Ramlibacter pinisoli: one gene and its partners. The protein of the gene in region 1 interacts with the protein of each later gene in a pairwise test. Links are inferred from orthologs where the notes say so. Each region holds a gene or a part of one and is shown in the gene's direction. Other genes may lie near its edges.

Region 1 (4,253 bases):
ACCTGCAGGGCGTTGCCCCGGACGCCGACGACGAGAAGGACAAGGCCGTCCAGGCGCCGGTCCAGCAGCCAGCCGCGGTCGCCGTGCCCGTGGCCGAGGCCCCGCGCAACCAGCAGCGCATGGCCGCCGACGACGAGGGCGAGGACGAGGACCACGCCGATGGCCACGAGGACGACGAGGACGACGACCACGACGACCGGCCCGTCCGGCGCGAGCCCAGCGGCCCGCCACCGGAGCCGATCCGCTTCGAGGACGTGGTCTCCGGCAAGTTCGACGCCGACGAGCAGAGCGCCGAGGTGGCGCTGGCCAAGCGCGTGCTGGCGCCGCAGGCCGACACGCCCAAGCTGCACAAGGTGCTGGCGCAGGCCGGCCTCGGGTCCCGGCTCGAGATGGAACAGCTCATCATGGAAGGCCGGATCTCGGTCAACAACGAGCCTGCCCACATCGGCCAACGCATCCAGTTCGGCGACCAGATCAAGGTCAACGGGCGCCCGATCAAGGTGCGCATCGCGCCTCCGCCGCCCCGCGTGATCGCCTATCACAAGCCGGCCGGCGAGGTCGTCACCCACGACGATCCGCAGAACCGCCCGACCGTCTTCCGCAAGCTGCCCAAGCTGTACCAGGGCAAGTGGCAGTCGGTCGGCCGGCTGGACCTGAACACCGAAGGCCTGCTGCTGTTCACCAGCTCGGGCGAGCTGGCCAACCGCCTGATGCATCCGCGCTTCGGTCTCGAGCGCGAGTACGCCGTCCGGGTCCTGGGCGCGCTGTCGGCCGAGGAGAAGCAGCGCCTGCTCGAGGGCGTGGAACTCGATGACGGCAAGGCCCAGTTCGGATCCGTCGAGGACGGCGGCGGCGAGGGCGCCAACAACTGGTACCGCGTCACGATCTCCGAAGGCCGCAACCGCGAGGTGCGCCGCCTGTTCGAGGCGCTCGGCCATGCGGTCAGCCGCCTGATCCGCATCCGCTACGGCGCCATGGTGCTGCCGCGCGGGCTCAAGCGCGGCGCCTTCATGGAACTGGACGAGCGCGACATCCGCTCGCTGACGCAAGCGGCCGGCGCGTCCCTGGCCGAACCGGCTGAGCATGGCGACGGCAAGTCGCGCAACCGCCGGCGCGGCAACCGCGGCGGCGGCCCGCGTCCGGACGCCGGCCAGTCCCGCGGAGCGGGCGGAGGCGGCGGCGGTGCTGGCGGCGGCCGGGGTGGCAGGGGGCAGGGCCAGCAGGGGCAGGGACAGCAAGGCCAGCAGCGCCGCAACAAGGGCGACCGCGCGGGCGGTGGCGGTGGCGGTTCCGGCGGCGGCCAGCCCGACCCCATGAAGACTTCGTTCGGCTACATCGGCGCGGACAGCTTCATGCGCCAGCGCCAGGGTGGCGGCGCCGGCGGTGGCGGTGGCGGCCAACGACGCGGCGGTGGGGGAGGCGGCGGCGGTGGTGGAGGCGGCGGTGGAGGCCCCCGCAGAGGCAATCGCGGCGGCCGTTGAAGCCTTGCCAGCCGGCATGAGGCCCGCCGGTTAAAATCCTGGGCTTTGCCGAACTTTCCCGCCTGCGGCGCCCCTAATCGGGGCGGCGCGGGCCTCGACACTTTTCCCTAACCGACTCCAGGAACCAGCAATGGCGATCGAACGCACCCTTTCCATCATCAAGCCCGACGCGGTGGCCAAGAACGTCATCGGCCAGATCTACGCGCGCTTCGAAGGCGCCGGCCTGAAGGTCGTGGCTGCCCGCATGGCGCACCTGTCGCGCCAGGAAGCCGAGCAGTTCTATGCCGTGCACAAGGCGCGCCCGTTCTTCAACGACCTGGTGAGCTTCATGATCTCCGGCCCGGTGATGATCCAGGTGCTCGAGGGCGAGAGCGCCATCCTGAAGAACCGCGACCTGATGGGCGCCACCGATCCCAAGAAGGCCGAGAAGGGCACCATCCGCGCCGACTTCGCCGACAGCATCGACGCCAACGCGGTGCACGGCTCCGACGCGCCCGAGACGGCCGCCGTCGAGGTCGGCTTCTTCTTCCCCGGCATGAACGTCTATTCCCGCTGACGCGGGAATCTCCCATGCGATGACCACGGCCAACCTCCTCGACTTCGACCTCGAAGGGCTGGCCGCGTTCTGCCAAACGCTGGGCGAAAAGCGCTTCCGGGCGACCCAGCTGTTCCGCTGGATCCACCAGCGCGGTGCGCGCGAGTTCGACCAGATGTCCGACCTGGCGAAGTCGCTGCGCGAGAAGCTGCGCGGCGCGGCCCGCATCGAGGGCCTGCCGGTCATCAGCCAGCACGAGTCCGCCGACGGCACCATCAAGTGGCTGTTCGATGTCGGCGACGGCAATGCCGTCGAGGCCGTGTTCATCCCCGAGGACGACCGCGGCACGCTGTGCGTCTCGTCCCAAGCCGGCTGCGCGGTGGGCTGCCGCTTCTGCTCCACCGGGCACCAGGGCTTCTCGCGCAACCTCAGCACGGGCGAGATCCTCGCCCAGCTGTGGTTCGCCGAGCATTTCCTGCGCGGCCACCTGGGCACGACCGACCGCGTCATCTCCAACGTGGTGATGATGGGCATGGGCGAGCCGCTCCAGAACTACGCCGCGCTGGTGCCGGCATTGCGCGTCATGCTTGACGACCACGGCTACGGCCTGTCGCGGCGCCGCGTCACCGTGTCCACCTCCGGGGTGGTGCCGATGATCGACCGCCTCGGGCAGGATTGCCCGGTGGCCCTGGCCGTGTCGCTGCACGCGCCCAACGACCCGCTGCGCGACAACCTTGTGCCCCTGAACCGGAAGTACCCGCTGGCCGAGCTGCTGGCCGCCTGCGGCCGTTACCTCGAGCACGCGCCGCGCGACTTCATCACCTTCGAGTACTGCATGCTCGATGGCGTCAACGACCAGCCGGAGCACGCGCGCCAGCTGGTCGACCTGGTTCGCGCCAGCGGCGTCAACTGCAAGTTCAACCTCATTCCGTTCAACCCGTTCCCGCAGTCCGGGCTGACGCGATCGCCCAACACCCGGGTGGTCGCGTTCGCGAAAATGCTGAGTGATGCTGGTATCGTCACCACCGTGCGAAAAACGAGGGGGGACGACATCGACGCCGCGTGCGGGCAACTCGCCGGCGACGTGAAGGACCGCACCCGCGTGGGCGAACGCATCGCCCAGCAGCGCACGGTCATGCTGCGGCAGGTCCCTGCCGGCGTCGCGAAAGAGGGTTGAATCACATGAAGCGCCTCGGCTCCATCGGTGTCGTGCTCACGGCCCTGTCCTGGTCCGGCCTGCTGGCCGGCATGCTCGCGGTGGGTGGCTGTGCCGCCCCGGCCACCGAGCAGGCCAAGACCAGCGACCCGATCACCGAATCCGACGAGCCCGAGCACCGGCGCCGCGCCCGCATCCGGATGGAGCTGGCGGTGGGCTACTTCGAGCAGGGCAAGACCAGCATCGCGCTCGACGAGCTCAAGCAGGTCATCCTGGCCGATCCCACCTTCCCCGACGCCTTCAACCTGCGCGGCCTGGTGTACATGCGAATGAACGACATGGGCCAGGCCGAGGACAGCTTCCGGCGGGCCGTGGCGCTCAACCCGCGCGACGCCAACACCCTGCACAACCTGGGCTGGCTGCAGTGCCAGCAGCGCCGCTACGACGACGCCCAGCGGTCGTTCGAGCAGGCGCTGAACAGCCCCATCTACGGCGACCGCGCCAAGACGCTCATGGCGCAGGGCCTGTGCCTGGCGCGTGCCGGCAAGCCCGGCGACGCCGAGCGCAGCCTGTCCAAGGCCTACGAGCTGGACGCCGGCAATCCCATCATCGGCTACAACCTCGCCAACCTGCTGTATGCCCGCGGCGACCTGCAGCGGGCCCAGTTCTACATCCGGCGCCTGAACAACACCGAGCTGGCCAACGCCGAGACGCTCTGGCTGGGCGTGAAGGTCGAGCGCAAGATCGGCGACCAGGTCGCCCTCGCGCAGCTGGGCGAGCAGTTGCGCAAGCGGTACCCGCAATCGCGCGAGGTCACCCTCCTGGACAAGGGAGCGTTCGATGACTGAGGGGCAAGCGGGCGGCCCCAGCGCGGGCAGCCTGTTGCGCCAGGCCCGCGAGGCGTCCGGCCTGCACGTGGCGGCGCTGGCGGCTTCGCTCAAGGTGCCCGTGCGCAAGCTCGAGGCACTGGAGGGCGACCGCTACGACGAATTGCCCGATGCGGTGTTCGCGCGGGCGCTGGCGTCGGCGGTGTGCCGCACGCTCAAGGTCGATGCCCAGCCCATGCTCGACCGGCTGCCAC
Region 2 (3,972 bases), on another replicon or contig:
GTCGGCCAGCTGTTCGACCCGGAAGCCGTTCAGCCCGAGCTTGCGCGCCGTCCACCGGGCCGTGGCCGGCATGACCTGCATCAGCCCCGAGGCACCGACACTGGAGCGGGCGTCCATCACGAAGCGGCTCTCCTGGCGGATCAGGCCGTAGACGAAGGCCGGGTCGAGGTTGATGTCGAGGCTGCGGCGCACCACCTGCTCACGGAAGGGCAGCGGGAAGCGCTGCTCGATGTCGACCTCGCCCTTGGTGCGCTCGCTGGTGTTGATGCAGCGGTCCCAGACTTCGCGCTCGCAGGCGACCTGGGCGGCGGCCAGCAGCTCGCGGTCGGCCATGCCGCCGGGCCGGGCCAGGTTGGTGCCGTAGTTCCATTCGCGCACGCCCTCGCCGCGCAGGCCGAGCGCGATGGCGTACAGGCCGCGGGCCAGGCTGGGGTCCTGGCGGGCGGCCTCCTTCTCCTCGGCCGTGGGCGGTGCCGGGCGCGCCGGCGGCGTCACCCGCTGCCCCAGTTCCTCCAGTGCCAGCATCTCGTAGAAGCCGCGCGTGGGCGAGGCCAGCGCCTCCAGCAGCTTCTGCGCCTCGGCCCGCTGGGCCTCGTGGCCGCCGGCCAGCAGGGCGCGCGCCTTCCAGTACTGCCAGGCCGGGTCGCGGCGTGCCTCGTCGCTCATGGCGTCGATGGCGGCGGTCAGCGTGGGCCACTGCGGCGTGCGGCCCGCGCGCAGGGCGGCGCGCGCCTTCCAGGCCAGCATGTCGTCGGTCAGGTCGCTGTCGCGGGTGACCTTGGCGTAGAGCGCCAGCGCGTCGTCGTCCAGCTTCTGCGCCGCCTGGCGGCCGAGCACGCCCCAGATCCAGTTGCGTTCCTCGAGCTTGAGCTGCGGGCCCCACTTGGACTCGAGCAGCGCGGCCGCGTTGTCGGGGTCGGTGGTGGCCATCCGGATGAGCGCCAGGCCGATCAGCTCGCGCCGCACCCGCGAGCTGGCGGTCGCGCGGCTGGTGAGGAAGCGGGCCGGGCTGGCGTTCAGCTCGGCCAGCAGCGGCATGGCCTCGGCCGAGGCCAGCTCGACCGCCGCGGCCACCATCTTCGGCCGGTTGGCCTCCATCGCCAGCCGGGCCTTGCGCCAGGCGTCGGCGGTGCTCATCCGGTTGCGGCCGCTGGTCTCGGTGAGGAAGCGGCTGGCGGCCAGGGTGCAGGCGTCGTCGTCGCCGCGCTGGGCGAACCAGATCCGGCGCACCTCGTCGGCCAGGGTCGGCGGCGCCGCCGGCCCCTCGACCAGGTGGCGCACCAGTGCGGCATAGCAGCGCACCTGGCCGTCATCGTTCATGCGAAAGCGCGGGTGCTCGTCGGCGAAGGTGGTCCAGTCGCGCCGCTGGCCCAGCAGCAGCAGCCAGTCGTTGCGCAGCCGGTCTTCCTGGTAGGTCCCGGCGTAGCGGCCGAGGAAATCCTGCACTTCCTGGGTGCTGGCGGTGTCGAGGCGGGCGCGCAGTTCCCAGTAGGCGGCCCAGGGTTCCAGCACGTGGCCGCGCGCCAGCGGCAGCAGCTGGCTCAGCCGTGCCTTGTTGCCCTGGCGGAACGCCTGGGCCATCTCGAGGAGGGTGTCGTCGCCCCGGTTCTGAGCCTGCGCCACGGTTGCGGCAAACCCCACGGCGATCAGTGCCAGAATCGTTCGAAACTTCATCGGTGGATTATGGACAAGCCGGAGGACAAGAACGCCCTGCGCAAGCGCCTGGTCGAGGAGCGGCTGGCGCTGCCGGACCGCCAGCGGCGGTCCGACCTGCTGCAGCGCGTGATGCGCATCTGGCTGGTGGGCCGCCCCGATGCCGCCATTGGGGCGTACTGGCCGATCAAGGGCGAATTCGACCCCCTGCCGGCGCTGCACCGCTGGAAGGAAGACGGCGAATTGCAGGGCGAACCGCAGTTGCGCCGGATCGGCTTGCCTGTGGTGGACAAGCTGCACAAGACGCTCAAATTCCACGCCTGGTTCCCGGGCTGCCCGATGGAGGAGGACGCCTACGGCATCCCCAAGCCCAAGGACACCGAGGTCATCGTGCCCACCCTGCTGTTCGTGCCCTGCGTCGGCTACGGCGCCGGCGGCTACCGGCTGGGCTACGGCGGCGGCTTCTACGACCGCACGCTGTCCAAGCTGGAGCCGCGCCCGTTCACGGTCGGCCTGGGCTTCACCACCGGTTTCCTCGACGATTTCGAGGCCGAGCCGCACGACGTGCCGCTGGACGCCATCCTCAACGACAACGGCGTGGTCTGGCCGATCGGTTGAGCCCGGCGGCGCCGCTCAGTCGATGTCGTCGACGGTGTCGGGGTCCGGCACCTCGCCGATGGTCTGGCGTGTCGACCGGGCCTGCAACTGCAGCCAGTCGCAAAAGCCGGTGATCTCGGGGCGGTGGGCGCCGCGCGGACCGACGATGAGCCAGTAGGCCATGGGCGAATCGATGCGCAGCCGCGGCAGCGGCTCGATCAGGTCGCCGTTGGCCAGGCTCTCGGCCACCATCGGCAGCCGGGCCAGCACCACGCCCTGGCCCGTCAGGGCGGCCTGCACCATCTGGTAGGCGTAGTTGAAGTACAGCCAGCGCTTGGGCTGCAGGCGCGTGAGCTGGTGGCCGTCGAGCCAGCGGCGCCAGGTCAGCCACTCCAGGTGCGAGCGGTTGGCGTCGCCGGCCTCGATGAACGCGAACTGCGCCAGGTCGGCCGGCTTGTGCACGGCGCTGCCGCTCTTGAGCAGCCAGGGGCTGGCCACCGGTGTCAGCTGCTCGCCGAACAGCCGCACCGACTTGGGCGGCATGTTGGCCGCCGGCCCGTAGCGCAGCGCCAGGTCGACGTCGGCCAGCTCCAGGTCCAGGCTGGTGTCGGTGGCGTCGATGCGGATGTCGATGTCGGGGTGGTCGCGCTGGAACTGCTCCAGCCGCGGGATCAGCCACATCGAGGCGAACGAGGCGAAGGTGGTGATGGACACGCTCTTGCGGCCGGCGCTCTGGCGGATCTGGCGCACCGCGGCGTCGATGCGCGGCAGCCCGTTGTTCACCGCCAGCAGCAGCTGGCTGCCGGCGGTGGTGAGTTCCACCGCCCGCGTGTGCCGCAGGAACAGCGACACGCCCACTTCCTCTTCCAGCGACTGGATCTGGCGGCTGACGGCTGACTGCGTGAGCGCCATTTCCTCGGCCGCGGCGCGGAAGTTCAGGTGCCGGGCGACCGCCTCGAAGGCCCGCAGGTAGCCGGCCGACACCGGGCGGGTGCGCAGGTGGGTCTGGGAGTGGAGCATGGGGCGGGCCAGGGATTGATGCGGGATCGGAATGAAAAGCCTAGCTGGATTTCATTGGACCGACAAGCGCGCGGCTCCCATCATTCACTGCCGCCAATGCCAGACCAGGAGATCGCCATGTCCATGACCGCGCTGCTGCATCCGCAACAATCGACCACCCGCCTGAGCGGCACCTGGAAGCTGGCGCAGGGCCGTGCGACCACGCTGCGCCCGCGCGAGGACGGCGTGCTGCGCGTCGCCCACGGGCGGGTCTGGCTCACGTTCGACGGCCCGCACGCCGGGCCCGCCAACGATTTCGGCGACCGCGTGCTGGGCGCCGGCGACTCCGTGCGGGTGGCGGCCGGCCGCCGGCTGGTGCTGGAGTCGTGCGACGCCGCGCGGCCGGTGTATTTCAGCTGGGACTTCGAGACCGCCCCGCAGCCGGCAGCGGCGCGGGCGGTGGAGCAGTCCTGGAGCGACCTGCGCCTGGCCCTGGCGCTGGGGCTGCGGTCGGCCGGCCGGCTGGCGCGCGCCCTGGTGGCGCTCGGGGCCGGCACGCTGCTGCCGCGGCCGGTGCCCGTGCCGGCCCGCTGACGGGCAGGCGCCAGCGCCTGCTGGCGCTGAAGGCAGGGCAGGTCGGGGCGTCGGCGCAACGCGACGTGGTGCCGGCCGCTAGCCGTTTTTCCTGCGCCGCGCCTATCCTTGGCGGATCGACGACGCCAA
Region 3 (4,178 bases), on another replicon or contig:
GCTCATCACCGGCCTGCGCGTCAAGAAGGAGACCATCGGCGAGATCACCGCCGCCGCCGAGGTGATGCGCGAGTTCTCGACCAAGGTCCACATCGCCGACAAGACGCACCTGGTGGACATCGTGGGCACCGGCGGCGACGGCTCGCACACCTTCAACATCTCGACCTGCTCGATGTTCGTGGCGGCGGCGGCCGGCGCCAAGGTGAGCAAGCACGGCGGGCGCAGCGTCAGCAGCAAGTCGGGCAGCGCCGACGTGCTGGAGAGCCTGGGCCTGAACATCAACCTGGCGCCCGAGGCCATCGCCCGCTGCGTGCAGGAGGTCGGCATCGGCTTCATGTTCGCGCCCAACCACCACCCCGCCATGAAGAACGTGGCGCCGGTGCGCAAGGAGCTGGGCGTGCGCACCATCTTCAACATCCTGGGTCCGCTCACCAACCCGGCCAGCGCCCCCAACATCCTGATGGGCGTGTTCCACCCCGACCTGGTGGGCATCCAGGTGCGGGCGCTGCAACGCCTGGGCGCCGAGCATGCGCTGGTGGTCTACGGACGCGACGGCATGGACGAGGTGAGCCTGGGCGCCGCCACCATGGTGGGCGAGCTCCGGGACGGCCAGGTCAGCGAGTACGAGATCCATCCGGAGGACTTCGGCATGGCAATGGCGAGCAACCGCGCGCTCAAGGTCGAGACGGCCGAGCAGTCCAAGGCGCTGCTGCTGTCGGTGCTGGACAACCAGCCGGGCGCCGCGCGCGACATCGTCGTCCTCAATGCCGGCGCGGCCCTGTATGCCGCCAACGTGGTGACCGGGATCGGCGAGGGCATCGCCCGGGCCCGCGAAGCGCTGGCCTCGGGGGCGGCGCGGGACCGGCTGGAGCGGCTGGTGGCGCTGTCGCGGCAACTGGGCGGCTGACGACCATGGCCGACATCCTGGACAAGATCGTCGCGGTCAAGCGCGAGGAAATCGCGGCGGCGCGCCGGAAGGTGCCGTTGGAGGCGATCCGCGCCGACGCCGAGAGCCGCGTGCTGACGCGCGACTTCGCCGGCGCCCTGCGCAGCAAGATTGCGGCCGGCCGCGCGGCCGTCATCGCCGAGGTGAAGAAGGCCAGCCCGAGCAAGGGCGTGCTGCGGGCCGACTTCGTGCCGGCCGACATCGCGCAGGCCTATGCCGAGCACGGCGCGGCCTGCCTGTCGGTGCTGACCGATCGGCAGTTCTTCCAGGGCCAGCCCGACTACCTGAAGCAGGCCCGCGCCTCCTGCGACCTGCCGGTGCTGCGCAAGGACTTCCTGGTCGATCCCTACCAGGTGTACGAGTCGCGCGCCATGGGCGCCGACTGCATCCTGCTCATCGCCGCCTGCCTCGACGACGGGCAGATGGCCGAGCTGGAGGCGATCGCGCGCAGCCTCGACATGGCCGTGCTGGTCGAAGTGCACGATGCGCAGGAGCTGCAGCGGGCCCTGAAGCTGCGCACGCCGCTGGTCGGCATCAACAACCGCAACCTGCGCACCTTCGAGGTCACGCTTGACACCACGCTGGGCATGCTGGCCCAGGTGCCGGCCGACCGGCTGCTGGTCACCGAGTCGGGCATCCTGCAGCCGGCCGACGTGCGCCGCATGCGCGACGCCGGCGTCCACGCCTTCCTGGTCGGCGAGGCCTTCATGCGCGCGCCCGATCCCGGCGCCGCGCTGGCGGCGCTGTTCGGCGGCTGAGCGCGTGGCGCAGGCGGCGCTGCCGTTTGACGCCGCGCCGCAGCGGCTGCTGCACTGGGACCCGGCGGCCGCACCGCTGGCGCCGGGCTGGCGGCCGCTGGTCGACGATTTCTTCGCCAGCGACAGCGGACAACGGCTGAGCGCCTACCTGCGCGAGCGCCTGGCCGCCGGCGCCGTGGTCTACCCGCCGCGGCCGCTGCGGGCGCTGGAGGAGACGCCGCTGGCGCAGGTCCACGCCGTCATCCTCGGGCAGGACCCGTACCACGGGCCGGGGCAGGCCGAGGGCCTGGCGTTCTCGGTGGCGCCGGGCGTGCGGCCCCCGCCCTCGCTGCGCAACCTGTTCAAGGAGCTGGGCTGTGGCGCCGGCCGGCCGTTCCCCGCCAGCGGCTCGCTGCTGCGCTGGGCGCGCCACGGCGTGTTGCTGCTCAACGCCAGCCTCACGGTCGAGGACGGTTCCCCCGGCAGCCATGCCCGCAAGGGCTGGGAAGAGCTGACCGATGCGGTGCTGGCCGAGGTGGCCGCCACCGCCAGTCCCTGCGCCTACCTGCTGTGGGGCGCGCATGCGCAAGTCAAGGCCGGGCTGATCGAGGCCACCGCGGCCGCGCACGGGCGGGCGGCGCTGGTGCTGCAGGCCAACCATCCCTCGCCCCTGTCGGCGTCCCGGCCGCCGGTGCCCTTCCTCGGCTGCGGCCATTTCGCGCAGGCGCGCAGCTGGCTGGCCGAGCGCGGCCAGGCCGGCTACTTCGACCAGCTCGACTAGCGCCGGCGCCGCCGGCTCAGCAGCTGGGCGAACCAGGGCCGGAAGCCGGTGCATTGCGGGGCCGCATCGGGCTGGCCCGACTGCAGGGCCACGCGGGTGTCGTCGAGGTAGTCGCCGCGGATGTCGACGGTGCCGTGCCGGCCCAGGGCCTCGTAGTGCCGCTCCAGCCAGTGCCGCGCCGCCGCCTGGCCCAGGCCGAACAGCGCGTGGATCATGGCGGCGTCGGTCGAGTTGCGGGTGGAGCTGGGGTAGGCCCGGATCTGCTCGCCGCCGTCGATGCGGTGCATGCGCACGGTGCGGCAGGCGCTGCCGCCGAGCGCGCCGCGGGCGATCAGGCCGTTGACGAACTCGATGGTGCGCATCTGGGTCAGCAGGCTGGCGTTGAAGGTGATCTCGTTGATCCGGTCCACGATGTCGCTGGCCGCCTGCGGCGTGCCGGCCACCCGCAGCGGATTGAGCTGCACCAGCATCAGGTCGGCACTGTTGCAGTCCTGGATCAGGGGCGTGAGCGCCGGATTGGCCGCGTAGCCGCCGTCCCAGTAGGCCTCGCCGCCGATCTCGACTGCCTTGAACAGCAGCGGAAGGCAGGCCGAGGCCAGCACCGCGTCGGCGTCGAGGTGGCGGCCGGTGAACACCACCGCCCGGCCGGTGGCCACGTGGGTGGCCGACACGAACACCCGCAGCGGGCCGGCGGCAACGGCGGCGAAATCGACCGCTTCGGTGAGCAGGTCGCGCAGCGGGTTCAGGCCCAGCGGGTTGCTCTGGTAGGGCGAGACCGTGCCGCGCAGCGCCCCGGCCAGCCAGTCGCCGCGCGCCAGGCCCGGTGCCATGCCGCCCCAGAGCAGGCGCGCCCATTGGCGCTGCCAGGAGCCGAGCGCGTCCCAGGCGGCCACCTTCTGCCACAGCTGGGCCAGGGCGTCGCGCCCGCCCTGCCGTGGATCGGCGCCACGGGCGGCGGCGGTCGCGTAGCCGCTGGCCAGCACGACCGCGTTGACGGCGCCGGCGCTGGCGCCGCTCAGGCCTTCGATGGTGATGCGGGGGTCGGCCAGCAGGGTGTCCAGGACGCCCCAGGTGAAGGCGCCGTGGGAGCCGCCGCCTTGCAGGGCCAGGGTGAGGTGATGCATGCGCGCCAGCTTGCAAGTTCCATGCGGCCGGCGTGCGACAACCCGACAGCTGCCTAGCGCCGCAGATGACCACGCACGAGAAACATGGTATATTTCGAGGTTCGCCGGAGGGGTGCCCGAGTGGCTAAAGGGGGCAGACTGTAAATCTGTTGGCTTACGCCTACGCTGGTTCGAATCCAGCCTCCTCCACCAACCTCCTTGTAGAGGTCGGCGAGTGTGCATAGAGACCGAGTGGTAGTAGCTGAAGGACGCCCGCTGGCAATGGCTGGCGGGTCCGCCAGGGGCTCCTGAGTTGCGCCCGATGCGGGTGTAGTTCAATGGTAGAACCTTAGCCTTCCAAGCTAATGACGCGGGTTCGATTCCCGCCACCCGCTCCATTTCGGTCCGGTGCACCCGGCGTGCTTGCCCGAGAGGGCATGAAAAGAATTTCGCCCTTGTGGCTCAGTGGTAGAGCACTCCCTTGGTAAGGGAGAGGTCGCGGGTCCGATTCCCGCCAAGGGCACCAGTTGAAGTGATCGACTTTTTTCGGAAGGCGAGAAAATGGCAAAAGGTAAATTCGAGCGGACCAAGCCGCACGTGAACGTGGGCAC

Evidence for each region.
Region 2: the proteins of ndk (region 1) and GON04_RS24235 interact in binary tests that used the Escherichia coli proteins (3 or more experiments, as listed by UniProt). The link is inferred for Ramlibacter pinisoli from one-to-one orthologs.
Region 3: the proteins of ndk (region 1) and GON04_RS14495 interact in binary tests that used the Escherichia coli proteins (3 or more experiments, as listed by UniProt). The link is inferred for Ramlibacter pinisoli from one-to-one orthologs.

What each region holds. Positions count from the first base shown.
Region 1 is NZ_WSEL01000003.1:131,182-135,434, reverse strand. The notes cover bases 336-3,324. They hold ndk (nucleoside-diphosphate kinase), read left to right. Parts: upstream 336-1,611; coding sequence 1,612-2,037; downstream 2,038-3,324. Other genes in these bases: pilW (type IV pilus biogenesis/stability protein PilW), read left to right, coding at 3,199-3,324; rlmN (dual-specificity RNA methyltransferase RlmN), read left to right, coding at 2,057-3,193; GON04_RS01830 (pseudouridine synthase), read left to right, coding at 336-1,481. In the rest of the region: more of GON04_RS01830, read left to right, coding at 1-335; more of pilW, read left to right, coding at 3,325-4,020; GON04_RS01810 (helix-turn-helix domain-containing protein), read left to right, coding at 4,013-4,253. UniProt on the Escherichia coli protein: Major role in the synthesis of nucleoside triphosphates other than ATP. The ATP gamma phosphate is transferred to the NDP beta phosphate via a ping-pong mechanism, using a phosphorylated active-site intermediate.
Region 2 is NZ_WSEL01000009.1:2,055,350-2,059,321, reverse strand. What follows is about bases 770-3,477. They hold GON04_RS24235 (5-formyltetrahydrofolate cyclo-ligase), read left to right. Parts: upstream 770-1,683; coding sequence 1,684-2,271; downstream 2,272-3,477. Other genes in these bases: GON04_RS24225 (DUF2917 domain-containing protein), read left to right, coding at 3,388-3,477; GON04_RS24230 (LysR substrate-binding domain-containing protein), read right to left, coding at 2,287-3,270; GON04_RS24240 (lytic transglycosylase domain-containing protein), read right to left, coding at 770-1,674. Outside these bases: more of GON04_RS24240, read right to left, coding at 1-769; more of GON04_RS24225, read left to right, coding at 3,478-3,843. UniProt on the Escherichia coli protein: Involved in the removal of 5-formyltetrahydrofolate.
Region 3 is NZ_WSEL01000007.1:77,425-81,602, forward strand. What follows is about bases 673-3,586. They hold GON04_RS14495 (uracil-DNA glycosylase), read left to right. Parts: upstream 673-1,708; coding sequence 1,709-2,464; downstream 2,465-3,586. Other genes in these bases: trpD (anthranilate phosphoribosyltransferase), read left to right, coding at 673-907; trpC (indole-3-glycerol phosphate synthase TrpC), read left to right, coding at 913-1,704; GON04_RS14500 (patatin-like phospholipase family protein), read right to left, coding at 2,461-3,586. Also shown: more of trpD, read left to right, coding at 1-672; more of GON04_RS14500, read right to left, coding at 3,587-3,588. UniProt on the Escherichia coli protein: Excises uracil residues from the DNA which can arise as a result of misincorporation of dUMP residues by DNA polymerase or due to deamination of cytosine.